4 regions of the Priestia sp. 10L35 genome follow, and region 3 is predicted to be linked to each of the others. Evidence: predicted binding sites of a transcription regulator. Region 3 holds the regulator's gene; each other region holds the start of a gene.
What was found. Region 3 encodes Rex, which represses fermentation and respiration genes when NADH is low (regulators of the CRP and FNR family bind a similar motif). Its sites were predicted from a motif close to TTGTGAAATATTTCACAA; they were not measured.
Positions count from the first base shown of each region.

Region 1: the regulator Rex is predicted to act here: its motif matches at 1,939-1,956, upstream of AC1DEF_RS06650 (DUF1641 domain-containing protein).
Region 2: the regulator Rex is predicted to act here: its motif matches at 3,503-3,520, upstream of AC1DEF_RS20620 (cytochrome ubiquinol oxidase subunit I).
Region 4: the regulator Rex is predicted to act here: its motif matches at 2,350-2,367, upstream of yeiL (transcriptional regulator YeiL).

Region 1 is NZ_JBFTKA010000002.1:143,885-149,714, forward strand. It holds gene AC1DEF_RS06640 (AEC family transporter) at 1-150, shown strand, start outside; gene AC1DEF_RS06645 (NAD(P)/FAD-dependent oxidoreductase) at 196-1,374, opposite strand; gene AC1DEF_RS06650 (DUF1641 domain-containing protein) at 1,408-1,860, opposite strand; gene AC1DEF_RS06655 (hypothetical protein) at 2,290-2,706, shown strand; gene AC1DEF_RS06660 (ammonium transporter) at 2,703-3,986, shown strand; gene AC1DEF_RS06665 (IDEAL domain-containing protein) at 4,120-4,317, shown strand; gene AC1DEF_RS06670 (hypothetical protein) at 4,507-5,664, shown strand; gene AC1DEF_RS06675 (hypothetical protein) at 5,679-5,830, shown strand, end outside.
Region 2 is NZ_JBFTKA010000006.1:59,167-64,996, forward strand. It holds gene AC1DEF_RS20600 (alpha/beta hydrolase) at 39-815, shown strand; gene AC1DEF_RS20605 (LacI family DNA-binding transcriptional regulator) at 911-1,921, shown strand; gene AC1DEF_RS20610 (threonine/serine exporter family protein) at 2,067-2,828, shown strand; gene AC1DEF_RS20615 (threonine/serine exporter family protein) at 2,843-3,298, shown strand; gene AC1DEF_RS20620 (cytochrome ubiquinol oxidase subunit I) at 3,600-5,006, shown strand; gene cydB (cytochrome d ubiquinol oxidase subunit II) at 4,993-5,830, shown strand, end outside.
Region 3 is NZ_JBFTKA010000022.1:4,197-10,026, reverse strand. It holds gene groL (chaperonin GroEL) at 1-1,011, opposite strand, end outside; gene groES (co-chaperone GroES) at 1,079-1,363, opposite strand; gene AC1DEF_RS28140 (CPBP family intramembrane glutamic endopeptidase) at 1,663-2,391, shown strand; gene AC1DEF_RS28135 (YdiK family protein) at 2,388-2,615, shown strand; gene tatC (twin-arginine translocase subunit TatC) at 2,641-3,396, opposite strand; gene tatA (twin-arginine translocase TatA/TatE family subunit) at 3,412-3,597, opposite strand; gene AC1DEF_RS28120 (redox-sensing transcriptional repressor Rex) at 3,651-4,289, opposite strand; gene AC1DEF_RS28115 (ABC-F family ATP-binding cassette domain-containing protein) at 4,748-5,830, shown strand, end outside.
Region 4 is NZ_JBFTKA010000002.1:983,778-989,607, forward strand. It holds gene AC1DEF_RS10975 (copper resistance CopC/CopD family protein) at 1-1,398, opposite strand, end outside; gene yeiL (transcriptional regulator YeiL) at 1,665-2,327, opposite strand; gene AC1DEF_RS10985 (class I SAM-dependent methyltransferase) at 2,436-3,071, shown strand; gene AC1DEF_RS10990 (cupin domain-containing protein) at 3,125-3,454, shown strand; T-box leader at 3,942-4,156, shown strand; gene AC1DEF_RS10995 (amino acid permease) at 4,200-5,576, shown strand; gene AC1DEF_RS11000 (hypothetical protein) at 5,744-5,830, opposite strand, start outside.

The sequences.
Region 1 (5,830 bases), on a different contig from region 3:
ATTTTGCTGGTAGCTTTTCCTGGGTCTGCTGTAGCTGCGATGATTGCTTTGCGGTTTGAAAGCTTAGAAAATGAAACGGCGTCTGCTTTTGTCATTAGTGCTATTTTATCGTTGATTACGCTGCCGCTTCTTATTTCTTGGCTTATGTAAATAAAAAAACGAAAGAGGAGAATTCCTCTTTCGTTTTAAGACGGATTAATAAGCTAATGCAAATAATCCTTTGATATGAGATAAGTAACGAACGTTACTTGCTTCTTTCATAAGTGATGCTGGTAAACCTTTTAATTGCGTTTTGTTTCCGCCGATTGTACCAATTGCATCTTTGCGTCCAAGACTTCCTAGTGTACCAGAGAAGACAGGAACGAATGATTCCATTGCTCCGCCGCGAATAGCTACTGCTAAGTTCACGCCTACAACTTCACCCATTTGCCAAGCTAATTGAGCAGTAGGTGGGTAAGGGCGACCTTCTGGACCCATTACAACCGCGGAGTCACCAGCAAGGAATACATCTTTATGAGATGTAGATTGTAAGAATTCATTTACAAGTGCACGACCGCGGTTTACTTCGATACCTGAGTTAGCAACTACAGAGTTACCTTGAACTCCGCCAGTCCATACCATTGTTTTTGTTTCAATTTTGCTGCCGTCTTTAAGTTCAACAGTTGTAGCATCCATTTTTGTTACAGGTGTACCAGTAACAAATGTAACGCCACGTTTTGTTAAGCTTGATTGAGCGCGCTCTACTAATTCAGCAGGGAAGCCTGGAAGAACTGTAGGAGCTGCTTCTACACAGTATAGAGAAATTTCTTTCGGATCAACACCGTGTTTTAGACATAGGCTTGGCATTAAGTCAGCGTATTCACCAACAAGTTCGATACCTGTTAATCCGCCACCGCCAACTACGATTGTACCGTCAGCTTTATTTTTTGTTTTGCTGTATTCAGCGATACAAGCTTCTACGTGTGCACGTAAACGGTTTGCATCATTTACTGATTTAAGAACGAAGCTGTGCTCTTCTAAACCAGGGATACCGAAGTAAGCAGTTTCACTACCTAAAGCTGTAACAAGGTAGTCGTAGCTTAATTTTGTACCATCTTCAAGAGATACTTCACGTTGATCTGGTGAGATTTCTTTTACCGTTGCAATTTTTAAATCAACGTTGTAGTTTTTAAGTAATTTATCAAGTGGTAAAGCTACCGCTTGTTCAGAAACGCCGCCTACAGCTAGACGGTGTAATTCTGTAATGATTTGGTGAGTAGCAAAACGGTTCACTACTGTAATTTTTGCTTCATCCGCACTTAGGTGTTGGCGAGCTGTCATTGCAGTTAATAAACCACCGTAACCGCCGCCTAAAATTAAAATATGTTTTGACATAGTCGATCCTCCGTCCACACTTTTTAATGAAAATTATTTTTGTTTTTCGTTTGTAATGTCTAAATACGCTTGTGCAAAGCGGAATAGTTTTTGAGCTTGTGGATCTTTAAGCATGCGTAATAAACCGAATAAACCGATTGAATTAGAAGCATTTGCTTCTGCACGATCGTTTGCTTCGATTGCAGTAGCTGCAAGACCTTTTACTGTTCCTTCTACCGGCTCGATAAATTCTTTTACTCCACCAAGTAGATCTTCTTTTAATACGTCGTCAGTTAATAATGATTGCGCAACGTCGTAAGTTTTTGTAAGCACCGTTACCATTTCAGATAATTTTGGTAAATTATCTACAAGAACAGTAAGAGCTTCTTGTACTTCAGGCTTTAACAATTGATCTAACACATCCGCTTGACCTTTGTTAACTGCCGCTTCTGTTTGTACAGCAGCATTTTCCTCTGCAGCTGATTTTTGAATAGTTGATTGAGACATGAAAAGTCCTCCTTTGCTGGATACTGTTGCATATGTAGTTCCTAGTTATCTGCTAGACTTTCAAACTACATTGTGAAGTTGTGAAATCTTGCACATAATTCTATTTTAATTTTAATACGAGATAAAATCAACTCATTTCGTTGAAAAAATAAGTGAAGAACCTCGTAACCCTTTGTTTAATAAAAGTTTATAAGAAATAAAGCGAATAATTGCCTAGGTAAATAAAATTAAAATAGGGAACTAACATGATTCCTCTTCCTACGATAAAACAAATAACGTCATATTTCAACACATACGAGCTTAATATTCTATAAGTAGTAAAAAGATAGGGCGCATTTACTATTTAAAGAGTTTTCAAAAAATTACATTGACTTACTATAGTGTTCTACATATAATCAGAATATAACATCTTATGTAAGGAGATATAACATGGTTATAGTGGATGAACTTTATCATAATGTGGTCATTACATTGCCTCAATTAAAATTAATTGAATTTATAATGAAGTTAAAAGAAGCTAAAGCACAAGAAATAGAAGATATAAAAACGAAAATTAGTAAATACGAAGAGAAGAAACGTGCTGAAGAAGCTTGGTATCAATCACTATCACCGTTTCGTAAATTTTTTACCGGGCGTCCTTTAAGTCAGCATCAAGCGGTCGAGTATATGGTATACGTAAAGGAACGCTTTAAAAAAATTGATCAACTTAAAGCACAAATGCGAGAACTTCATGAAGTTCTTGAATTAATAAAAGCGGAAAATGAAGAAACAAGTGAAATTACGCTTTCGCCTGCTATTGTACAAGAAATAAAACGATTAAAAAGCAGTGGAGGCGTTGGGATATGAGTGTTAATGAACTAAGTTTAGGGATAAATACAACGTGGGTCGTGTTAACAGCGGCGATGATTTTGTTAATGGAAGGCGGCTTCGCCTTGTTAGAGGCAGGTTTTGTCCGCTATAAAAATAGCGTAAATATTATTATGAAAGTATTCGCTGATATTACAATAGGAACGCTTTGTTTCTATTTAATTGGTTTTGGATTAATGTACGGTGATGATTTAGGTGGAGTTGTCGGTAAAAGCGGTTTTGCGCTCTCAGGTAATTTATCGCACCTTGACATTCCAATTGGGCTTGAAACGTTTTGGCTGTTTCAATGTGCGTTTGTTATTGCGGTCATTTCTATCGTTTCTGGAGCGGTGGCAGAACGAATTAATTTCCGGGCATATCTTTTATATGCGATTTTGATGACTACATTTATTTATCCTATAGCCGGCCACTGGATTTGGGGAGGCGGATGGATTAGTAAGTTAGGGATGCTTGATTTTGCCGGTTCGGCAGTTATCCATGCTCTTGGCGGTTTTTCAGCTTTAGCAGCTGCAATAATGATTGGACCGAGAAAAGGGAAGTTCACGAAAAATGGAATTAGTTCTGTTTCTCTTCCAAGCAATTTGCCGCTTGCATCAGTGGGTGCTTTTTTATTATGGTTTGGATGGTTCGGGTTTAATGCAGGAAGTACGCTAAGTGCCACTGACGTTAGAATTGGTCACATTGCTGTTGTCACAATGTTATCAGCAGCAGCAGGCGGAGCAGCTACTTTATTTTATACTTTATTTCGCTACAACCGTTCAGATGCACCTTCTGTAATAAATGGATCGCTTGCCGGACTGGTTGGCATTACGGCCGGGTGCGCTTTTGTTAACACACCATCTGCTATTTTTATTGGAGCTGTATCTGGCTTATTAATGATGGCAGCTACAAACTGGCTCGAAGCACGTCAAATCGACGATCCTGTAGGAGCTTTTCCTGTACACGCAGCTTCGGGAATATGGGGCACGTTGGCTGTGGGCTTGTTTTCTACAGACGGCGGTGTGTTTACCGGAGGAGGCTGGACGTTACTTGGCGTTCAACTTCTTGGGTTAATCGCTCTATGCGCTTGGGGATTTGTTACGACGTGGATAGGGTTAAAGGTTATTTCCTTGGTGGTTCCGCTTCGATCTACGGAAGAAGAAGAAGAAGTGGGCTTAGATATCAGCTACCACGGTATCATGGCAGCTCATCAAGCTCCTGAATTTATTGAATATGAAAACTACTATGCGGAAGTAAAAGAAAAAGCCGCAGATTCGTAATAAAAGGCCGCTCTTTATAACAAAAGGGCGGCCTTTTTATGTGAAAAAAATAGATGTAAAATACTTGGTTTAAATGATTGAAAAGTCAGAATATTTGTGTTATATTATAAAAAAGCCAAGGAGTTGATTTCTTATGAAAAAGAATTTACTTAATTCACCGCAAAAATCCAACGGAAAGGTGCTTGATGCATTATTCGCTGAGATGATTTTAGACAAGGCGATTGCAGAATTTCGTAAAGCACAGCTAAAAGAAGAAATCGACCGCACGCTATTGATGAAAAATAAAGAAGAGTTTTTAAAACTCTCATCAGAACTTAAACAAATTTCTTAATTGCTTACTATACTTCACACACCATCTATTTTTAGGTGGTGTGTTTTATTTTTGAGACCTACTAAAAGGGATTAATTAGTAATAATTATGAATATATTCCTATTTAAAACTTTATTTACATTAATTGTATTGACTTCTTTTATGGATTTTTTTAACATAAACAAGAATTAAAGAGGAGGGGTTTGGTTGTTGGGACATCTATTATTAGTAGATAGCTTGATTGCAGGTATTGTTTGCATTGTGTTAGGAATTTTATTTAGAGCTCATAAAACAAGCAAATTTTTGTATGGCATAGGGATTGTGTTTGGTCTTATTTTTGTCATCGGGACGGTCACTCATTCGCCATCTAATACAGAAACTTCATCAGTGACATCTGAGAAAGTAGAAGCAAATCAAAAAGGCAGTAAAGACACGTCAGAACTTAAAGCTCTCGTTACTAAGGGAATGACAGATAAGGAATTTCAAAAAGAAAAAGAGAAAGCCGCTTTTCAACAGTCAGACTTAATTGCGTTAGGTAACGGAGAAGTCGGATATGTGATCAAAGCTGAAGACGGTTACGTTGTAGCTGATACGAATGGCGAAACCATTTCAAGCGTTGAAACGTTTAAAACGGCTGATGAAGTAGAACAGTATGAATTAAATGAAGTTAAAAAAGTACATAAAGATGTAAGAACAGTTGATGCTCATTATATGGCTTCAGATTTAGAAAGCTTAGAAGATTTTGATCAAAAAATTAATGAAGTGCTGAAGCGCGTTAATCTTACAAAAAAGGAGTTTAATGAACTAAAATTAAAGGATGTTAAAACATTAACTTCTCATGAAATAGAAGTAATGAAGGCTATACGTGACTCTGTTTCACCCCTTACAAAAGATACGCTGCTGCAAAAAACGATCCCTGCTAAAGATATTGAAAAGTATGTAGATGGATCTTATACAGCAGTGGGAGGATATGTAGCTAAAGCTGAAGATGTTCATGATATTACTTCATACAAAGATTTTGTTGAAAGCTTACGTTTAGATTACACCGATGGTTCAGGCAAAAGGCCGTTTCCTGAAGAAGGATCGACGTACGGTGTAATCAAATTCAAATCGCAAGCGGTAAGCCATGTTGATATTCCCTACGGGACTGTGTTCGGAGGAAAAACAACAGACGGACCTCCATGTACGCTTAATGGGTTTACAGGATCTCGAAACGGGGAAACCGTTCCAGAGTTCAAATTTGATAACTATTATCCACCAGCAAACGGAGCGGAACTATACCAAGTGGTAAATGGGGAAGAAGTACTTTTAGCTACCTATGTGGCAGAAGAAAAACGATTTGTACCAGCGGTTGCTAACCCAATGTAAAGGACTGGTTTTTTGTGATTCGAAAAGGTTTGTATGCAGCATATAATGAACGAGATTACGAATGTTATGAAACGGAAAACGGATGTGTAAAGCTGATTAGCTATGAGAAAGGCGATGTAGCAAATGGATTCATTCCATACAATGACACCACTTTTACAAAAGAAGT
Region 2 (5,830 bases), on a different contig from region 3:
TCAACCAATAGGGAAGAAAAAATAGGGGGAAGAGAAATATGGCGTTTATGCAATGTGATTTTTTTTCAGAAGTATTGCAAATAAGTACTTCAATGAACGTTTTGATACCGCAGCACACAAAATCTCAAATTGGTTTACAAACCAATACAAGAAGTGAGAAACACCCTACGCTCTATTTATTACACGGTCTTTCTGATGATCATACGATATGGATGAGAAGAACTTCGATTGAACGCTATGCATCAGAATTAGGACTTGCAGTTGTAATGCCAAATGTAGATCGCAGCTTTTATAGAGATATGGCTTATGGAAAGAAGTATTGGACGTTTGTAACAGAAGAACTTCCTCACTTGGCTAGATCATTCTTTCCGTTATCGGAAAAAAGAGAAGATAATTTTGTAGCTGGCCTTTCTATGGGAGGGTATGGCGCTTTAAAATGGGCGTTTCGCAAACCACATCAATTTTCTGCAGCTGCCAGTTTATCAGGAGTGACGGACGTTGAAGGGCTTGGAGGGCGAGGAGAAGTTCAGTTCTTAGATTATCCTTTGATTTTTGGCATGCCCCCTGTTATTAGACCTGAGGATGATCTTTTCTGGCTGCTTGAAAATCGCCGGCGCTATGGAGAAGTGACTCCGCGTATTTATCAATGCTGTGGAACGGAAGATTTTTTATATCAGGAAAATAAACGTTTTTCCGAGCGTTGTAAGCAAGAGCCTATTTGTTTTACATATGAAGAAGGAAAAGGAAGTCACGACTGGGCATATTGGGATCAAAAAATTCAAGATGTGTTAAAGTGGCTGTTTAGTGAAAAGTAGGGAAGGTAGTTTTCAGTGGTGCCGGCTTCTAGTAGTATAATAAAGAAAAATGTTTACTTGGTCGATAGACTAAAAGAAAATGGGAGTCGGTACGAATGGGGAGAAAAAAAGTCACGATTACAGAAGTAGCAAAAGAAGCGGGTGTTTCATTAGCTACGGTATCAAGAATCTTCAATAATAAAGAAGGTAAAATTAAAATTAGTGAAACAACTAAACAAAAAGTGCTAAAAGCAGCAGCTCATTTGGGGTATCAGACGAATCCATTTGCGGCAGCTCTTCGGGCCCAAAAAACAGGGATTATCGGGATATTAATTAGAGATTTAAAAGATCCGTTTCTAATTGAACTATTAAAAAAGGTACAGCAACAAGTCCAAAGTCGAGGGATGGACGTTCTTATTGGACACACGGATTACGAAGAAACAACGGCTGAGCGTCAATTAAATGCTATGATGAACCATTGGTTTGATGGGGTCATTTTATTAGACTATGTAGCTGCTCAGCATCCGTTTGTAGATGTATTAAAACAATATCAAACGCCTTACGTTTCTCTTACAGGAGACGCCTCTTCTGCACTTTGGCCGATTGTACATGTAGATGATGCGGTGGGAATGCAATTAGCTGTTGCTCACTTAACGGACCTTGGTCATAAGAATATAGGGTTCGTTGGAAAAGCTGTAAGCGGAGTCGAGCACCGTCTGTCCCTTTTTTATCAGTATGTACCGTCAGCAAACGCAAAGTTTGTGAAAGAAGATATGAATAACTCAGATGAACTATATCAGTTTATAAATGAGCTAGCTCATCATCCAGAGCCTCCAACTGCGCTTATTTGTGCTACGGATTACATTGCTCTGAAAGTGATACACTGTGCGTGGCAAAACGGGCTTCACGTTCCAGCAGATTTATCTGTTATAGGGTTTGATGATATTACAGAAGCTAGTGAAGCACATCCTCCACTAACAACTATCCGTCAACCGATGGAAAAAATGGCTAAAAAAGCAGTAAACCTCTTACTTCAACAAATTCAGGATCAGCAAGAAATAGATCAGATACAGTATAAAATGGCACCTTTATTAGTAGAGCGCGAGACCACAAAACGTATGAATTGATAAGGAATGTATATACTATTCCTGAAAGTGTGAGACAAAAAGTCCACACTTTTTTGCATTAACCATTGCGTCCACTTCCCTCTTTCTTATACACTGTATGCTGTAGGGGGAAAAAACCAAGCTTTAATATGTTTGGAGCGATTTGATGACACAACAAAAATTAGATAAATATGAAATTATGGACGTTAGCTTACTAGCAGGTAAAATTATGTTAGAAAGCGGAGCAGAAACGTATCGAGTAGAAGACACAATGATGCGGATTGCAGCGTCTTACGGTATAAAAAAATCCCACAGCTATGTGACGCCAACAGGGATTATGTTTTCACTTGAAACGAAAGAACCGACGAAAACGAAGTTAATTCGTATTTCCGAACGAACGACAGATTTAAAAAAAGTAACCATGGTAAATAGCGTCTCAAGAACAATCAGTCAAGGAAACATCTCCTTGGAGGAAGCGTATGAAATGCTACAAGAAATTGAAGCAACAAACGTAGCTTTTCCACTATGGGTTCAACTTGCAGCTGCATCCATTTCTAGCGGATGCTTTTTAATCATGTTTCAAGGTTTATGGACGGACTTTATTCCAGCTATGTTTTCAGGAGGTCTCGGATTTTTAACCGTGGTGTATTTCCACCGTCTTATTCCGATTCGCTTTTTTGCTGAGTTTACCGCTTCGTTAGTTATTGGACTTTTATCAGCTCTTTTAGTCGCTTCAGGACTAGGCACGCAAATCGATAAAATTATTATTGGATCCGTTATGCCACTCGTTCCTGGCTTATCCATTACCAATGCAGTGCGAGATTTAATGGCGGGACATTTACTGTCTGGATTATCAAAAGGAGCAGAAGCGTTTCTGACGGCATTCGCTATCGGTGCAGGTATTGCCATTGTATTTACACTTCTATAGAAGGGAGGCATCATATGCATATCGTAGAGCAGATAATTACAAGTTTTATTGCTTCAGCAGCATTTGGGATCATCTTTAATGTTCCACGTGAATCATTATTAAAAAGTGGCTTTGTCGGAATGATTGGCTGGCTCATTTACTATTTGCTAACGTTCTATGGCGTAGATGAAATTCCAAGCACAGTTGCATCGGCCTTCTTTATTGCTATTATTAGTCAAATTTACGCAAAAATTTATCGAACGCCGATCATTATTTTCACCGTAGCAGGTATTATTCCGCTAGTTCCGGGAGGAACAGCATACGATGCCATGCGTAATTTTGTAGAAAATAACTATAATGAAGCGATTAGTCTTGCAGCAAAAGCCTTTATGATTTCAGGTTCAATTGCCATTGGTATTGTGTTTTCTGAAGTCATCAACCAAATCATTCGTCAGTCTAAATTAAATGCCAAAGCAAAATATCGACCATAGAGAAGCAAGCTCAAATCAGAGCGTGCTTTTTTTATGAAAAAAATAAAGAGATCCTTCACTTTTTTGTCACAAGAAAGTCACGTTTTAGTCTAAAAACGTTCAAAAAAAGTCCGTGCACAGCTAAAAAAATAGACTATACTATGTAAATAGAAAGAGAGATATTACATATATATGTGAAACATTGAGCATATCTCTCGGATTATTATGCTCAATGTTTCACAATGTAAGTAAAAGATGCTCAGAAATGAGCAAAGTATCTATGGAAATGATGAATGTTCTTATATATGAAAGGAGAAAGAAGATGGATACAGTTATACTATCACGTATTCAATTTGCATCAACGACGCTGTTTCATTTTATCTTTGTACCGCTATCTATCGGTCTTGTCTTTTTAGTAGCGATCATGGAAACGATGTACGTAGTAAAAAAAGATGAACAGTATAAAAAGATGGCAAAGTTTTGGGGGCACTTATTCCTGATTAACTTTGCTGTCGGAGTCGTAACAGGTATTTTACAAGAATTTCAGTTTGGCATGAACTGGTCAGAGTACTCAAGGTTTGTAGGAGATGTATTCGGTGCGCCGCTTGCTATTGAAGCACTGCTCGCGTTTTTTATGGAGTCCACTTTCCTTGGACTGTGGATTTTCGGGTGGGATCGTTTGCCTAAATGGCTGCACTGTCTATGTATTTGGCTTGTTAGTCTAGGTACTATTTTTTCGGCGTTCTTCATTTTAACGGCTAATTCTTTTATGCAGCATCCGGTTGGAATGGAGCTGAATAATGGCCGTTTAGAAATGAATGACTTCTTTAAATTGTTAACAAACGGTCAGCTGTGGGTTGAATTCCCTCATACCATTTTAGGTTCGTTTGCAACAGGCGCCTTTTTTATCACGGGTGTCAGTGCCATTATGCTCTTGAAGAAAAAACATTTGGCTTTTGCCAAAAAATCATTTCAAGTTGCCATTATTGTAGAGTTAGTTTCAGGTGTGGGAATTGCGTTATCTGGTCATGAACAGGCTGGATACTTAGTTAAGACACAGCCGATGAAAATGGCCGCAAGTGAAGGATTATGGGAAAACAGCGGAAGTCCAGGCGCTTGGACGGTGACAGCAAATATTCACCCAGATGAAAAGAAAAATACGGGGGAAATCAAAATACCTTATTTATTAAGTTTCTTATCATACGGGAAATTTTCAGGTTCCGTTCCTGGGATGAACGAGCTACAGGAGCAGTATACGGCGAAATATGGAGCAGGAAATTATATTCCACCCGTTCGGACAACATTTTGGAGTTTCCGCATTATGGCTGGTCTAGGTGGCGTATTATGTGCATTAGGCATTTGGGGCACGTACTTGCTTTCTCGTAAAAAACTTCAAGAAAGCAAACTATTTTTACGTATTATGACGATTGCCATTGCCTTTCCGTTCCTTGGAAGCTCAGCAGGTTGGATTATGACAGAGATTGGCCGTCAGCCTTGGGTTGTATTTGGCTATATGAAAACGGAAGATGCCGTGTCTCCTGGTGTAACAGCAGGTGAATTGCTGTTTTCTATTATCTCGTTTTCATTCTTTTATTTAATTTTAGCTGTGATTATGGTGTTCTTGTTCGTTAAAGAAATTAAAAAAGGTCCAGATCACGATCACGAAGCACATACAAAAGTAGTATCAACTGATCCGTTTACCAAGGAGGGATACAATGTTTTCTCTTAATGAATTCTGGTATTTACTAGTATCCATTCTGTTTGTTGGTTTTATCTTTTTAGAAGGCTTTGATTTTGGGATTGGAATGGTGTCTCGTTTTTTAGGAAGAAACGACTTAGAGCGACGAGCTTTTATTAATACAATCGGTCCTTTTTGGGATGCAAATGAAGTTTGGCTAATTTCAGCAATCGGTGCTATGTTTGCCGCTTTTCCAAACTGGTATGCAACGCTATTAAGCGGGTCATATGTTCTTTTTGTTCTTCTTTTGCTTTCGCTTATTGGCCGCGGTGTAGCATTTGAATTTCGAGGGAAAGTTGAAAAACAAGCGTGGAAAAATGCATGGGATTGGGTTATCTTCTTTGGAAGTCTTTTTCCACCGCTCATTTTTGGTATCTTATTTTCAGCGCTAATGAAAGGACTGCCTGTTGAGCGCAATATGCAAATGAATGCCGGCTTTTCGGATATTGTTAATCTATATACCATCACAGGCGGCGTTACGTTAACAATGCTTTGCTTATGGCACGGACTTATTTTTGCCACGATCCGTACGATGGACGATATTAGAGATCGTTCACGGAAGGTCGCTATGAAGCTTTTGCCTATAAATGCTTTATTACTTCTTATCTTTTCAGGCATGACGTTTTTTGAAACAGATTTATTCAGTAATCATAGCCGCTTGATGCTATATACATTTTTCATCGGTATTTTCGTGTATTTACTAGCAGGATTTTTCCTTACACGTAAAAAAGACGGATGGGCATTTGCTATGTCTGGCTTAATTTTAATTTTATCAATTTCCTCTATATTTGCAGGATTGTTTCCAACCGTTTTGG
Region 3 (5,830 bases):
TGCGTTTCCTGCACCGTTTACAACTGTTGTATTTTCTTTTGTTACAACAATTTTAGAAGCGCGACCTAATTGATCGATGCTTGCTGTTTTTAGGTCAAGACCAAGCTCTTCAGTGATTACTTCTCCGCCTGTTAAGATCGCAACGTCTTGTAGCATTGCTTTACGACGATCACCGAAACCAGGAGCTTTAACAGCTACAGCTGTGAATGTACCACGAAGTTTGTTCACAACTAATGTTGCTAAAGCTTCGCCTTCTACGTCTTCAGCGATGATTAATAGAGGCTTGCCTTGTTGAACAACTTGCTCTAATACCGGTAAGATTTCTTGAATGTTACCGATTTTTTTGTCTGTGATTAAGATGTATGGATCATCTAATACAGCTTCCATTTTATCTGAATCAGTTACCATGTAAGGAGATGCATACCCACGGTCAAACTGCATACCTTCTACCACTTCTAATTCAGTTGTGAAACCTTTTGATTCTTCAAGTGTGATAACGCCGTCGTTACCAACGCGCTCCATTGCTTCAGCAATTAATTGACCTACTTCTTCGTCAGCTGCTGAGATAGCCGCTACTTGAGCAATTGAATCTTTACCTTGAATTGGTTTAGAGATTGCTTTTAGTTCTTCAACCGCTACAGCTACTGCTTTTTCCATACCTTTACGGATACCCATTGGGTTAGCACCAGCCGTTACGTTTTTAAGACCTTCTCTGATCATTGCTTGCGCTAAAACTGTTGCAGTAGTTGTACCGTCACCAGCAACGTCGTTTGTTTTGCTAGCAACTTCGGCTACTAATTTAGCACCCATATTTTCAAATGCGTCTTCTAATTCGATTTCTTTTGCAATTGTTACACCGTCATTTGTAATAAGCGGTGAACCGAATTTCTTTTCTAATACAACGTTACGACCTTTTGGTCCAAGCGTTACTTTTACAGCATTTGCTAATGTATCTACACCACGTAGCATTGCGCGACGTGCTTCTTCGCTAAATTTAATGTCTTTTGCCATGTTCTTTGACCTCCTCAAGATGTTCTTAATAATCTATTTTTTACGTATGATAAGTTTGTGGTTAAAATTAGCCGATTACAGCTAAAATATCGCTTTCGCGTAAAATTAAGTATTCAGTACCTTCGTATTTCACTTCAGTACCCGCATATTTTGAGAAGATGATACGATCGCCCGCAGCTACTTCTAAAGCTACACGCTCACCGCTTTCTAATACTCGGCCTGTACCAACAGCAACAATTTTACCCTCTTGTGGCTTTTCTTTTGCACTGTCCGGTAACACGATACCGCTTGCTGTTTTTTCCTCAGATTTTACAAGTTCAATCACTACGCGATCACCTAATGGCTTTAACAAGTGAAACAACCTCCTCAAATAATATGTTTGCATTTTTATTAGCACTCAACCTCAACGAGTGCTAACACAATTATTATATTAAAACAAAGTGGGTTTTTTTTGCAAGTATTAAACAAAAAAAATTTAAAATTTACGAAAACTACATATAATAGTTTTAGATTTCGACGATTTTGAGAAATAAAGCATTCTTTTCTCTGTTCAATAATATGTATGTTACAATACGAGCAAGAAGAAATTACTAACTTTACAGTACTTCTTCGACATATATACATAAAAACCTTTTAAAGGAGTATAGAAGATTGGAAAAACGTTATTGGTATGTTATCCTCACCTACATCCTTATGCAGTTTTCAGGAGTTGTTGGTATACCGCTGTTAAAATTAACAGGAATGTTTGATCAATATCCAGTTCGAACAGCGAATGTCATGCTTTTGACTTATTGGACCATCATTAGCTTTATCCTTGGTTTACTTATTGTCTTACTGCTGCTGCGCCGTGACATGTCCATGCGTATAGAACATGCGGGAACAACGGTAACTGTGGTCTGGTCAGTCCTTGGGGTGTTCCTGGCTATGGCTGGTCAAGCTGTAGCAGGTATGATTGAGCACGCTCTTGGCATTACCCAAGTATCTGAAAACACACAAAATATTGTTAATCTTGTTAAAGCAACGCCGTTCCTCATTGTCGTTACGTCTGTTATTGGACCAATTCTAGAAGAGATTATTTTTCGAAAGATTATTTTCGGCTCTCTTCACAAACGATATAATTTCTTTGTCTCTGCATTTATTAGTTCCCTTATTTTCGCTGCCGTACACTGGGATTTTAAACATTTGCTCGTGTATACAGCCATGGGATTTGTATTTGCATTCCTTTATGCAAGAACAAAACTAATTATTGTACCCATTATTGCTCACGTGTTGATGAATACAATCGTTATTTTATCTCAAACTATTTTTGCAGATAAAATTATAGAAATGCAAAAGCAAGCAGAACAAATGCAGTTTATTTTTGGAGGCATGTTTTTATGAAGAATATCCCTTTAACACGAGGGTTTATTTATATTATTATGGGGGTTTTATTCACCTACCTGGCTATTCAAAATGCTCAGGAAACCGTGTGGAATTTCCCCACGATCTTATTTGCACTCGTAGCCGCGTTCGATTTCAGATTTGCGGTGCGCATTTTTATCTTGCACTATAAAATTAAAAAGTTGCAGCAGCAATATAAAAATCAAGATGATTCATCTAAATAAAAAAACCACTGTTTCAGTGGTTTTTTTACATACTAACATCTTCTCTTTCTTGCTCTGCCCTTGCCTTTAACACTTTGCGATACGAAATGCGGGAAATAATGATGCTGATTTCATACAAAATTAAGAGCGGCACTGTCACCATCATGTGCGAGAGCAATTCTGGTGGTGTAATAAGTGCGGCAATAACTAGCAGTACGAAATAGGCATACTTTCGAATTTGAGATAAAAACATAGGCGTGATAATACCTAATCGCGTCAAAAACATGACGACAACAGGAAGCTGAAACAACAGGCCAAAAGGCAGTGTGAGCTGCATTAAAAAAGAAAAGTATTCATTAATGCCAATCACTTGGTTTACATTCAGCTCATCAGAAACGCGCGTCATAAAATCGACGACAAATGGAAACAACACAAAATAAGAAAAAGAGACACCGCCGATAAAGAGAAAAATGGAAACAGGAATATATCCAAGCGTTACCTTACGCTCTTTTTCATATAAACCAGGACTAATAAATGCCCAAAGTTGATACAGTGCAACAGGAGCTGCAAGTACACAGCCGATAATAACAGCAAACTGCATATAAATCTTAACTGGATCTGTTAGCCTAAATGCATTCATCGTTAAATTTTTTGCCTCATCAGCATGCTGTAAATAGACAATAACCTTATCCGCTATAAAAAAGCCGCCAATTGTGGCAATGACAAAGAAAAATAAAACAATTAAAATGCGCTTTCGCAGCTCTCCTATATGATCATATATTGACATTTCTTGTTCGGTCATACTATGATCACCCTTTTACTCTTTGTCATCTACTTGACGCTGTTTATCTTTTTCACGATCTTCTGAGGCACCGCTAGCGGCATGCTTAAACTCTCTAAGCGTTTGCCCGACTGATCTTCCTAGCTCCGGTAACCGTTTCGGTCCAAAAATAAGCAGTGCTACAATCGCAATAATAATCCAACTGCCTGCTCCAATCCCCATATTCCCACTCTCCTTATTAATTTAGACTTAAGGAAATCGTAACACAGTCCATCTTATTCAACAGGATAATTTTTCAAAAAGTAGACAAGCGACTGTAATTCTACAGCCAGATCAATATGATGCAGTCGAATCTCATCCGGTACGTTTAAGCGTGCAGGAGTGAAGTTTAGAATCCCTTTAATTCCGCAACTCACTAAACGATCGGTAATTTGCTGAGCCACAGTGGCAGGAACGGTTAAAATCGCCACTGAGATATCATCACTCATATAATCTTCCAATTGGTCAAGGTGATAAACCGGCACGTCGCCTACTTTTGTACCGACTTTATCTTCTATCACATCAAAAGCGCACTCAATTTTGGTGTTATTATTTTTAATAAAATTATAATTTAAAAAGGCCGTTCCCAGATTCCCTACGCCAATCAGTGCTACTTTCGTTACTTCATCTTGGTCTAACGTTTTACGGAAAAATGTAAGTAAATAATTCACATTGTAGCCGTATCCCTTTTTCCCTAATGCTCCAAAGTAAGAAAAATCCCGGCGAATAGTAGCAGAATCAACTTTCACTGCCTCACTTAACTCCGCTGACGAAACACGCTGTTTACCAGAAGCATGCAAGTTTTTTAAAAAACGATAATAAAGCGGCAATCGTTTAGCCGTTGCTTGTGGTATTTTTAATTGTTCAGTGTTCACGTTGTACCCCCTCAGTTCATGTATGTCATTACTAACATTTTCAAGTCATATTGCATTACCTTTCACAAAGCCTCAACCGCCTTGAGGTAGCGCTTCCAATTCTCTCTCTTTTCTCTTGTTTTATATATACTCCGCTTCACACCCCGACGCCTTTTGTCTATCCAGGAATACTTAAAGTCGGTAGCTAGAACGAAGCAATTAGCCCTTCAAAGGATCCGTTTGTTAGTCATGACGGATTTTCTACATCCATCATATATAAGTTCAGAGATGCACTTATCTCTTATTTTAACATAGTATCCTGTATAAAATGTGCAGGTAAAATCATTTTATTTCATGAATCAAAACATTCGCTTCATCATTTGTTCTTGTCCCTCTACAAATTACAAACGCTTGTAGGAAGAACTTGTAGTTGAAAATATGTTAAAATACACTATGGATATACTACTAGAGGTGAAAAAATGATTATTCTACAATTGAACGGTATTACAAAATACTATGGGGCAGAACCCATTTTATCGAATATAAAGTTAGAAGTACAATCAAAAGACCGCATTGCCCTAGTGGGACGAAACGGTGCAGGTAAATCAACTTTATTAAAAATTATTGCTGAGCAGCTTTCTTATGACAGCGGAGAAATTATTAAACCTAAAGGTGTTTCCATTGATTATATGGGACAAGATACAGTTCTTGAGTCAACACTCTCCATATGGGAAGAAATGATGACAGTCTTTGCTCCGTTAAAGAAGATGGAAAAAGAATTACGTACGCTTGAAACGAAGATGGGCGATCCAGACATTTTTAATGATTCAGTTCAATACGAAAAACTAACCAAAGAGTACGATCAGCTTCAAGTAACGTTCAAAGATTTAGGCGGCTATCAATATGAAGCGGATACACGATCTATTCTTCACGGTTTCCGTTTCTCAAACTTTGACTATAGCACCCCTATTTCCTCCTTGAGCGGTGGACAAAAAACGCGCTTGGCTCTTGCAAAACTGCTTTTAACAAAGCCAGACTTGCTTATTCTGGATGAGCCTACCAACCACTTAGATATTGAAACTTTAGCATGGCTGGAACAGTTTCTGCAAGGGTATGAAGGAGCTATTTTAATTGTTTCACACGATCGTTACTTCCTTGATAAGGTCGTAAATCAAGTGTATGAAGTCACACAAAAAACAACGGTCAAGTACACGGGCAACTACTCTAAATACCTTGTACAAAAAGCAGAGCGATATGAAAAAGAGTTGCGTCAGTACGAAAAGCAGCAAGATGAAGTCGCAAAACTGAATGATTTTATTCAACGAAACATCGCCCGCGCATCGACTACAAAACGTGCGCAAAGCAGACGTAAGCAGCTCGATCGAATGGAGTTAATAAATCGACCTAACGAAGGCGAAAAATCAGCTAGTTTTTCGTTTGAAATTGAGCGTCAAAGCGGAAATGAAGTCTTAAATCTCGAAAACGTGTCCATCGGATATGATGAAAACAAATATGTCGTCCAAGACGCAAACCTTCGGATTAAAAAAGGTGAAAGCCTTGCG
Region 4 (5,830 bases), on a different contig from region 3:
ATTTTTAGGAGAAAGTGCGATGTCTATCGATTGAATAGAAGATCCATCCTGTGGTAAAGATGCTGTTACCCAGAGAAAATCCTTGCCAGGAGATAAGGTTGACGTTTTCACGAGAAACTCTATGTCTTGCTTATTTTCTTTCCATACCAAAGGGTCATTATGTGGAACAGGGTTTAAGTGTGTAATCGTTCCTACAATTAATACAATAATCAGCATAAAATTTATGTCGGAAATTAAAAACTTTGCAAAGCTTGGTGAATCATTCTTTCGGAGATGTTCTCTAATGAGTATTCCTATACCAGCTACTAACATGACCATAAATATTTTAGCTAACAATAACAGTCCCCAGGTGGTTTTAAAGAGTGCTGTTATGTCTGGAAGAAGCTTTAATGTGTAAAGAACACCCGAAAGGATTAATAACATAAGACTCACAAAAGCTATACGCGAAAAAATAGGAAGAAAAGCTAGAGCTTGTTCTCTCTCCTTACGCCATATCATGAAAAGATAAACTAACCCAGCTGCCCATAAAGAGGCTGTAACTAAATGGATAAAGTCTAAAATCATTGTATAGATTGGTACGTCTGATGCTATAGCATGACCATTTAACGTAGTAGCTACTAACAGCAAACCTGCCCACATAAAATCAAACCATTTATTCTTTAGTAGGAAGAGAAAACCTACACATACAAGAAGAATACAAGTCATCCACGACCAACCAGTAGGAGAATGCACAACAAATGTTTGTATTTGGGAAAGGCTAGAATCTTTTAATAGCCCAGTACCTTGGACTCCTATACTAATCAGTAGAAAAATCATATAACCAATCTGGAGGTACTTTACATTGGTATTATACTTTTGTTTCTGATGACCTGTTTGATAAGGAACATACCATTTCCATAGTACAAAGCCAACTAACCATAATAAGGACAGATAATAGAATGTTTGTCCTAAAGAAAAACCTATATTATACAAAGAACTGTGCTTACCGTTTTCGCCTTGATTACTAGTGTCATTCGTAATAGCTTGATCTATTTTTTCTCCTATAGAAAAGACGTACGTTCCTTGTAAAGGATGGCTATCCGCAGAAATGACTGAATAGCTAACGGTATAAATCCCTTTTTTAGAAGGTGGCACATCCAAAGAAATCGTTTTATGAGATCGATTCATTGTTGCTTTCTTAGTGGTAATAAGCTTTCCTTTGTCATTACGTACTTGAAGATTAAAAACACCTTCTCCTAGTCGTTCATTAAACGTCAATGATACCTTGTCAGGCATTTTCTTTAGTTGACTTCCTTCTTTCGGTGATGCATCCAAAAGGACTGCGTGTGCTGATACAGTAAGAGGAGCACCTAAAGCAAAAAAAGATATGGATAGGAGTAGAACAATCTTTTTTAACATACATTTTTCACCCATAGATTCTTATTTTATACTATTCATTCTTAGTATAAGTTTAGCCTTAAACAAAGAAAATCACTCAGTAGAGTGATTTTCTTTAAATAGTAGACAAAAATATTGAACATTTTAGAACAAATGAGAAGCACCACAATGAAATAGAAAATCTTTTTTAGGTGTTAGGTTCCTAGAAAGTTCATTATGTTAATTAAAAATGTATGGATTATACATATAGTTATCTTTATTTTGAAGCAAAATTATTATAAGTATTTTCAATTTAATTTAGCTAGTTTTTCAAGATATTCTCTTTCTTTAATGATGTAGCCTTGCGACTGCTTTTCAATAATATTTTTTTTACATAGTTGAGCTAGTACATGGAGCAGATGGCGATATGATACACCTAAATACTCACATACTTCAGTATGTTTTTCTTTATAAAAGTTATCATCAGCCGACAATATTAGAAAGGCAGCAAGGCGATTCTCAAGTGGATAGGCCTGATTTTGTGTATACTTTGCTGAAATTTTAGTTGCTTTCTCACTTAAAAAACTACATAAATATCTGAGAAATGTTACATCTGTTAAGAGCTTATTTTTACAGGTGTTAATATGAATAGCCAAACAAATGGTTTTAGTGACAGTTTGTATAGCTTTAGAATATCTTTGTGAATTTAATAGTTCCACTTCCCCCATAAATGTTGGAGCTTGTAAAAAATTAATCAAGGACACTTTCCCATTTTCGTGTGTAACATAGAGTTTTGCCTTACCTTCAACAAGATAATAAATATATTGAGGATAGGAGCCTTCCTTATAGATAAATTCACCACGTTCAAATTCGCAGACCTGAATAAACGGAGTAATTGGAAAGGAAAAAAGTGATTGAATAGAGTATTTCTCGATATAGTAACTTCGCATAGGGTCGTTTAAAAATTTCATTTTTTCTCCTACTATTATAAAAATATGAGATATCTCACATTATTTTATGTTTTTACATGCTATGATGCAATAAAAGTTGATAGATCAATAGGGAGATGTTTCATAAAGATGATCAAACAAGATGAATATTGGAATGAAGTAGCTAATAAAAAAGAATTTACTACGCCTTTTCAACCTGAATTATTCCTAACACATGTTAATCACAATGCTGCCATATTAGATTATGGTTGTGGGTATGGACGGACTTTATTGGAATTAAGAAGTTACGATTATAACAATTTACATGGTGTAGACTTTTCAGAAGAAATGATTAAAAGAGCTAAGTCTCATAACTCAGAAATCGATTTTCAAGTTATTCAAAGTGGGAAGCTTCCTTTTCCTAATGCTTCTTTGGATGCTGTCTTACTTTTTGCAGTTTTAACATGTGTTCATAAAAGTGATGAACAAAATGCTATTTTAAATGAGATTAAACGGGTACTAAAGCCAGGAGGTATTATTTACATCAACGACTTTCTACTAAATAGTGATGAAAGAAATAAATTACGTTATGAAAAGGGACTCACTAAGTATCATAAATATGGGGTTTTTGAATTACCAGATGGAGCCATTTTACGTCATCATAGCGAAGAACGCGTGAAAGAATGGATAGATCAATTTGAAACCTTAGAATACAAGAAATTAGAATATACAACTATGAATGGAAATCGTTCAAATGGTTTAGTGTATATGGGGAAATTACATTGAATTTATTATAGAAAAAATATAAAGGGAGAATTGTAATGGTAGAGAAATTAGAGCTGGAAAAGATTAATCTTCAAGAAATTACAAAAGATATTAAAGATCAACACGTGAATTTTCCTGTATCAAACATTAATAATCACTGCCTTCGTATAGCTGTATTTTCAGGCGAATACAAATGGCACTATCATTCTAATTCAGATGAACTTTTTATGATTATGGAGGGAGAACTTTTAATTGATTTTAAAGATAAGGATACAGCCGTGTTAAAACCGAATGATATGTTACTTATACCAGCTGGAACAATACATAGAACCAGAGCGAAACAAAGAACAGTAAACCTCTGTTTCGAGGATATAAACGCTGATACGATAATTGTTGATGAGTAAATGAAATAATATAAACACTGTAAAAGCCATTTAAGATAATTCTTAAATGGCTTTTACGTATGTACAGATAAATTCCTATAATCAAAATTATAAGAAGTAACAAACCTTTAAAATTCCTATTATTAAAGGTTTTTATATATTTATAATTCAAATTTTGTAAAAGAAAAGTTCCAAAAAGGATAATAACTCTTGTCTTGTTATATTCTTTAGGATACAATACTGAGATATTTCCTCACCATTTTTATTCTGATTTGAAAACCTACTGTACTCTTGTTTGCACAGTAGGTTTTCTATTATAGAAAAGCGTACAATTCAATCACAGTGCAAATGATTGGAAAAGGAATGATTAAATACCGAATAGTGGTAATGATTATCTTTATGTAAAATCTAATAACTCTTCTTATAGCTGTAAATAGATAAAAACATATTGACATTTAATTTCAAACTAACTATGATGATATACATTACATACACTTTAATTTAATAAATAAAAGCTAAGATAGGATCTTAAGTAATCCTAATCTCCCTGTTATAGAGAGCTGATAATTGGTGGAAGTCAGTACAAAGATTAGAGATGAAATTCACTCCTAGAGCTTCCTCTTCTAATGGTGTTTTAGAGAGGACGGATAAAACCGTTATGGTAATTAAGAGGTAAGATGTTTTTACAATATAGGGTGGTACCGCGAAATTTTCGTCCCTGCTGAATAATTCAGCAGGGACTTTTTTATGTTAAAAGGAGGGCATCATGAAAGAAAATACTGCATCAAAGAATACGTTAAAAAAGCAATTATTACCGCGACACATTCGAATGATTGCTATTGGAGGAATGATTGGAACAGGGATTTTCAAAGGGAGTGCTGATACAATTGGATTAGCAGGACCTTCGGTTATCTTTTCGTATCTATTTGCTGGACTATTGCTTCTCATTGTAATGGGAGCTTTGGCTGAAATGGCTATTGTATACCCATCGCACAATATGAAAGATCTAATTCAAAAAGCTTTTGGAAGACGTTTTTCTTTTGTAATGGGAGCTACTTATTGCTTTATGTGGCTTACTGTGTGCGTTATTGAAGTCATCGCTGCAGGTAGTTTTCTGCAATATTGGTTTTCTTCTATTCCTTTATGGATTCTTTGTCTTATTTGTTCAATTGTACTTATTTTAATTAATGCTACAAGCGTAAAGTCTTTTGGAGAAATTGAGTTTTGGTTTGCTGGTATTAAAATCTTTGTTATTATTGCTTTTATTTTATTAGGTATAGCGATACTATTTGGAATTATGCCAAGTAATAATTCATCTTCTCATTATCTTCATAATTATAGTGATTTTGTGCCAAATGGCTGGAAAGCCGTTTTTTCTACATTACTTGTAGTCATATTCTCGTATGGAGGATCAGAACTCATTGGTTTAACTATTACGGAAACAAAAGATGCTGAAAAGGTATTACCAGGGGTAGTTAAAGGCGTTATGTGGAGAGTAGTTCTGTTTTATACTTTGCCTATTTTTATTATCTGTGGCTTGATACCATGGGATAAAATTGATGCAAATGCTAGCCCTTTTGTCCAAGTATTTGAAACAGCCGGGCTTCAAGGTGCTTCTCATATTATGAACTTTATTTTATTAACAGCTGTCCTTTCAGCAGCCAATTCAGGTATTTATGGCTGTACAAGGATGCTTCATTCTTTATCTCAGTCGGGAGATGCTCCTAAAAGTTTGTCCTATGTAAATAAACAAGGCGTACCTGTTTACAGTTTAGCTTTCAGTGTCCTATTTTTATTATTGGGAACGTACCTCGTATACTTATATCCTGAAAAAGCTTTTTCTTATTTATTAGCTATTCCTGGATTTACAGTTTCTCTTATATGGATTAGTATTTGCTTAGCTCAGCTAAAGCTACGTCCTCAATATAAAGAAAAACCATATTTTAAACTTTGGGGCTTCCCTTATTTAACGCTTTTTGCCGCATGTACATTAATTATTAGCTTCATAGTCTTTCTCATAGACAGTGCGAATAGGTTAAGCTCTATAGTTTGTGTAGCATTCGTTCTTATAATGGTAATTATTTCATTTTTCAAAAGGAACACCAAACCTACTTCTCTTGAAGTACCGAATGATACCAATTAGATTTTACATTCTTCAAAAACTTAAATCAAAAAAAGATACTTTATAAAGTATCTTTTTTTGATTTATAGAATCACTTGCTTCATCTGAGGGCATTTTTAGTGATTTAACTCATGATTTGTTTTTGGGATTTTGCTCTTCATTCCAAGCCTCTAAGGTTTCAAGGCCTGTTAAGTGCCCAAAATGGTGATATATGATTGCGTTTGACATACCTTTGTTATCCACACTGTAAATTCGTTAATCATGTTAATTAACTC